One region of the Pseudoxanthobacter soli DSM 19599 genome, then DNA from elsewhere that is predicted to be linked to it. Evidence: predicted binding sites of a transcription regulator. Region 1 holds the regulator's gene; the other holds the start of a gene.
The links. Region 1 encodes LexA, which represses DNA repair genes until DNA is damaged. Its sites were predicted from a motif close to TGTTCNNNNTGTGTTCNG; they were not measured.
Positions count from the first base shown of each region.

Region 1 (3,037 bases):
GCGAGCCCATGGACCATCTCGCCAGTACGCCGCAGGATCAGGAGCGCATTCGCCAGCGGCTCAAGGGGACACGTTCCGGCATGCCCTTCGAGATCCGCGGCGGCCTGCGCGACATCTCGATGGGCGTCGCGCAGTCGCTGGCGGACCTCCCTCGCGCCGCTGAACCGCGGCAGGTCGTCTGACAGCGTCCGCAGCACTCGCTGGACATCGCGGAGCGCCGGTTCCAGCCGGTCGTTGATCGCCTCGTCCTGTGCGCCGCGGATATCTTCCAGCCGGACATAGAGACCGCGCACCACGGCCAGCACGGCGAGAAACTCGGAGAGCGCCCGATGGAGCGTCTCATCGTCGACGCGCCGGTCCGGCCCCTCGAACGCGGTGTAAGATCGCAGCGCATCGAACTTGACGACATCCGCCACCATCCGCCGCCGCATCCGCATCAGGGTGTCGAACGGCGTGCCCGGCTGCAGCGCGGCGACGCCGAATGCAGCCAGCCCGGAGACGTTGGCATAGAGCGCGGCACGCAGCACGTCGCTCGCATAGCGCGGCATGACCAGCACGCTCGCCGCTGTCGAACACAGGATGCCGAGAATGATCTCGGTCGAGCGATCGAGCGCGATGGTCCACGCGGTCGTTGGCGCGGCTGCGCCCTCGAAACCGACGAGAAGCGCAGTGAAGCCGGCAAGGAGAACGCCGTAAGCCGCGAAGTAGCGGGCTCTGGTGGCCGCATATGTCGTGGCGAAGTACCACACGGCCAGACACCCGACGAGTGCGACGGGAGCCTCCGCATAAAGCGCGACGGCGACGAGGCCGGCGATCGCCCCGGCGATCGTGCCGGCGATCCGATAGAAACCCTTTGCGATCGATGCGCCGGCGGTCGGCTGGGCAAGGAGATAGACGGTGAGGATCGACCACTGCGGATCCTGCAGGCCGAGCCAGTAAGCGATGGCGAGGGCGACCAGCCCCGCCACTGCTGTCCGCAATGCGTAAACGACGTTCCGCCAGCCAATATCGATCGAGAGCGCATCCGGCCACAGGCCGCGGATTACCCCCGCCGTAGCCATCGAAGCACCTTCCCCCTTGTTGGCCGATCGCAGCCCGAATGCGCGTGAACCTTCGCCGCACGAACGAGGAGGATAAGCCAGCGCGACCGGAAGTGGGGGCGGAATTTTCCTGCGCAGGGCGTCTCAAAGCCACGGCGGGATGGCGGGACGTGTGCGCTTGGAAAACCCACGTTTCGGCAACCCGCCGAACCGAAGCCCGACTGACAGCCTGTGCCGTGCGCCGCGTCGTCTCGTCGCCCGATCTAAAATTCCTCTTTGAAATCAGTCTACTCGCGCGAATGAGGGCGACCGCGGCCGAAACGTCCCGCTCACGCGTGTCACGAGCCACAACGTCTTGAAGAACACCGGAAATTAACCGTTGCGGAACACAACTGGAACGAATAACGTTCGTTCCTGATTTGTACACCCTTCGATCTTGACTCGGACTTGAATCGTCCCCGCTCCGGATCAAAGGCTGCGCGCGGGGAAGACAGTCGTCCATATCTCCGCGCGCGACGTGCCGCCGTTCGTTCTGATCTCATGCCGAGAGGGGCAGATGCTCACGCGCAAGCAATATGAGCTGTTGATGTTCATCCATGAGCGGCTCAAGGAAAGCGGCGTTCCCCCTTCCTTCGAGGAGATGAAGGAGGCCCTCGACCTGCGCTCGAAGTCCGGCATTCACCGGCTGATCACGGCTCTCGAGGAACGCGGCTTCGTGCGCCGCCTGCCGAACAGGGCCCGCGCGCTCGAGGTGGTGCGCCTACCCGATTCGGTCTCGCAAAGCCCGGCCGCCCGGCCGCGCGGCTTCTCGCCGAGCGTCATCTCCGGTGCGCGGGATCGGACGCCCGAGCCCGCGCCTCCGCCCGTCACGACACGGGCGCAGCCGGAGCGCGCGGTCAACATGCTGGACGTACCGGTCATGGGCCGCATCGCTGCCGGCGTGCCGATCGCCGCGATCCAGACCCAAAGCCACAGCATCACGCTGCCGTCCGAGATGCTGCCGCCGGGCGAGCATTTCGCACTCGAAGTGCGTGGCGACTCGATGATCGAGGCCGGCATCCTCGACGGCGATACCGTCGTCATCCGCCGTTCGGACAGCGCGGACACCGGCGACATCGTGGTCGCGCTGGTCGACGGCGAGGAGGCCACGCTGAAGCGGCTGCGCCGCAAGGGTGCCTCCATCGCGCTCGAAGCGGCGAACCCCGCCTACGAGACCCGGATCTTCGGGCCGGACCGCGTGCGCGTTCAGGGCAAGCTCGTCGCCCTGCTGCGCCGGTACTGACGTCGCGTTCTCCTGCGCGCATTGGCACGCCGACCGGGATTGGCGCCCCGGAATAAGAGGTGTGAGATCTGTGGCTTGGGATCGGCGGCAGGGGTCTGCAGCCAGGATCTGAGCATGGCGTCGCCGCGCGGGGACCAATGCCCCTGGATCTTCGATCCGGGACTCTCAAGCGCCGGCTCTCTGAGACGGGCCGGCTGCTTGGGAGACGTGCGCCCGGGATCTCTGCGGCGGCGCCGGCGGGCGGCCTTGGCCTGCCGCGTCATCGCCGGGTCCGCCTTCGGCGCTTCCGTGATCGGCCGGGCCGGTTTATGGTCCGCGGCGCTCTTGAAGTGGCGTCGCCTTGAGCCGACGCCTTCGGGTCTGTCGGAAGGGAATGCTGTGATGTCTGGAGAGGGAAAGCGGCTTTCGGATGATGCGGCCGGGTCCGTGACGCCGGTGGTGCTGTCGGGCGGCACGGGAACGCGGCTGTGGCCGCTGTCGCGGGAGGCCTATCCGAAGCAGCTCCTGCCGCTGACGAGCGAGCGCACCCTCATCCAGGAAACCGTGCGCCGCTGCGCCGATCCCGCGCTCTATCGCAGCCCCGTCATCATCACCAACGCCGAGCACCGCTTCGTCATCGCCGAGCAGCTGCGCGAGATGGGCGTCGAGCCCGCCGCCGTCGTGCTGGAGCCCGTCGGCCGCAACACCGCCGCCGCCGCCACAATCGCCGCCCTGA
Region 1 covers NZ_FRXO01000001.1:1,059,660-1,062,696, forward strand. The annotation lists gene BUF17_RS04490 (FUSC family protein) at 1-1,061, opposite strand, end outside; gene lexA (transcriptional repressor LexA) at 1,597-2,322, shown strand; partial or broken gene BUF17_RS04500 (sugar phosphate nucleotidyltransferase) at 2,704-3,037, shown strand, end outside.

Region 2 (3,037 bases), on a different contig from region 1:
CACGACCTCGTCGCGCTCCTTGATCGCGCCGATGCGGCGGATGTCGAGGCGGACCGAGGCATAGAACTTGAGCGCATTGCCGCCGGTGGTGGTCTCGGGGCTGCCGAACATCACGCCGATCTTCATGCGGATCTGGTTGATGAAGATCACCATGGTCTTCGAGCGCGAGATCGAGCCCGTGAGCTTGCGCAGCGCCTGGCTCATCAGGCGGGCCTGGAGACCCGGAAGCTGATCCCCCATCTCGCCCTCAAGCTCGGCCTTGGGCGTCAGCGCCGCGACCGAATCGATCACCAGCACGTCGACCGCGCCGGAGCGCACGAGGGTATCGGCGATCTCGAGGGCCTGCTCGCCGGTATCAGGCTGCGAGATCAGGAGGTCGCCGATATCCACGCCGAGCTTGCGGGCATAGAGCGGATCGAGCGCGTGTTCCGCGTCCACGAACGCACACACGCCGCCCTTCTTCTGTGCCTCCGCCACCACATGGAGCGCCAAGGTCGTCTTGCCGGACGATTCCGGTCCGTAGACCTCGACGATGCGCCCCTTCGGCAGGCCGCCGATACCGAGCGCGATATCAAGTCCGAGCGATCCGGTGGAAATCGACTCGACCTCCACCGCCTGGCCCTGACCGAGCCGCATGATCGATCCCTTGCCGAAGGAACGTTCGATCTGCGACAGCGCCGCATCGAGCGCTTTTCTCTTATCCATCGACGATCCCTCAATCAGGCGCAGATTCGCTTGGCTCATAGCGCGTTCCTTATTTCACGGCGGAGGGGCGGTTTCAAACTGCGTTCAGTGTACCTCTTTTGTTCCTGTTCGCAATATGTTCTCATCACAGCGACGGCGCTTTTTCGGCGATCCCTGCAAACGACACGCCATCCGCGGCTGGAACTCGGCCCATCCGGAGGCCGGCGGGCGGCAATCAGTCCGCCAGCGCGGCCTTCACGGCGGTGGCGAGCTGCTTCAGCGTGAAGGGCTTGGGCAGGAAGCTGAAGTGCTCGTTTTCGGGCAGGTTGCGGGCGAAGGCTTCCTCCGCATAGCCGGAGACGAACACGATCCTCAGGTCCGGTCGCGTCTTGCGCAATTCGCGCAGCAAGGTCGGCCCGTCCATCTCCGGCATCACGACGTCGGAGACGACGAGGTCGATGCCGCCCGATGCCGCCGTCATGACCTTGAGCGCCTCGGCGCCCGTCGACGCCTGATGGACGGTGTAGCCGCGCGACGCGAGCGCGCGAGCCGCGAACGCCCGCACCGCCTCCTCGTCCTCGACGAGAAGGATCGAGGCACTGCCGGTGAGATCGGCCGCGGCTTTTTCGGCGTCGGAGGGGGTGCTGGTCGGGGCCGTCGCGGCGCCGCTGGCGGCCGGCGGCTCGATGCCGGACTCCTGTGGCGTCGGTGTTGCGGGTTCCTTCGTCCGAGCCTCGATGCGCGCAGTGCCTGCCGCGTCCGCGTGCGTCTGCGCGACCTCGACCGCCTCGGACACCGGACGCCGGACCCGGCGGGCCGCGGCGATCTCGCCTGCGCCCGTTCGCTCCCCATCGGCCCGCCCAGCTTCGGCGCGCGCCCGCGGCAGGAAGATGCGGAAGACCGTTCCGGCGCCGACTTCGCTCTCGACGGTGATGCGCCCGCCGGACTGGGTGACGATGCCATAGACCGTCGAAAGGCCGAGGCCGGTGCCCTTCCCGACTTCCTTGGTGGAGAAGAACGGCTCGAAGATCTTGTCCATCACCTCGGCGCTCATGCCGGTGCCGGTGTCGGAGACTTCGATGAGAATGTGGTCGGCCGCGGGCAGCGGCTGGCCGCCGAAGCTGCGCCCGCCCTGGAACGCCTTCGTCTCGACTGCGGGAAGGTTGGAGGTGCGGATCGTCAGCGTGCCGCCTTCCGGCATCGCGTCGCGGGCGTTGACGGCAAGGTTGATGACGACCTGCTCGAGCTGGTTGACGTCGGCCATCACCGGCCAGAGATCGCGGCCGTGGATGACTCTGAGATCGACCTGCTCGCCGAGCAGCCGGTCGAGGAGGATGGTGAGATCGGCCAGAACGTCGGTCAGGACGATGCGCTCCGGGCGCAACGTCTGCCGGGTGGCGAACGCCAGAAGCTGGCGCACGAGGCCGGCCGCCCGGTTGGCGTTCTGCTTGATATTCATGATGTCCTGGAAGAACGGATCGGTCGGCCGGTGGCTCGCCAGCAGGAGATCCGAAAAACCGATGATGGCCGTCAGGACGTTGTTGAAATCGTGGGCGACGCCGCCGGCCAACTGGCCGATGGCCTGCATCTTCTGGCTCTGGGTGAACTGGGCCTCCAGGGCGCGCTGCTCCGTCGTTTCCAGCGCATAGACGATGGCCACCTCGTCGTCCGCGTCCCGGTCTCCGCCCTGCACCGCCTCCTGCACGGCGGAGACGTAGAAGCGCACCGAGCGCTGGCCGGCCCCGGCGAGCGTCGCATCGACGGGCGCAACGGCAACCCGGCCGCGGACAGCCCCGTCGAGGGCTTCGGCAAGGCCGCGCCGGTCTCGCTCCACGACGGCATCCGCTAGCCGCGGACGCTCCTCGCCTGGCACCGGATGCGCGAGTACGCCGAACAGCTTCAGGAACGGTGCGTTGGTGCGGCCGATGCGGCCATCCTTGTCGAGTGAGGCGATCGCGACCGGTGCGTTGTTGAAGAAGCGCGCGAACCGCACCTCCGCCGCCCTGAGCGATTCGGAGGCCTCCGCCCCCGCCGCCCGGCTCACGACGAGGGTGCGCGAGTTGTCGGGACGTCCGTCCGGCCCGAAGGTCACCCGGTGCAGCAGCCGGACCGGCAGCGGATTGCCTGCGCGGGTGACGAGATCGAGATCGACGGTCTCGGTGCGGCTGTCCCCCGGGCGACCGGAGAGGGACGCGAGAAGCGCGACGCCGTCGCCGCGCACCAACTGCCCCAACGGAATCATGCCGGCTTCGAAGTGCGCGAGATCGTAACCGAGCCAGTCGGCGAGCGTGGCATTGAGGAAGACGACACGGCCGGCGGCATCGACCGAGAAGAAGCCGGCCGGGGCTCGATC
Region 2 covers NZ_FRXO01000010.1:20,924-23,960, reverse strand. The annotation lists gene recA (recombinase RecA) at 1-744, opposite strand, end outside; gene BUF17_RS18495 (ATP-binding response regulator) at 920-3,037, opposite strand, start outside.
Region 2: the regulator LexA is predicted to act here: its motif matches at 811-828, upstream of recA (recombinase RecA).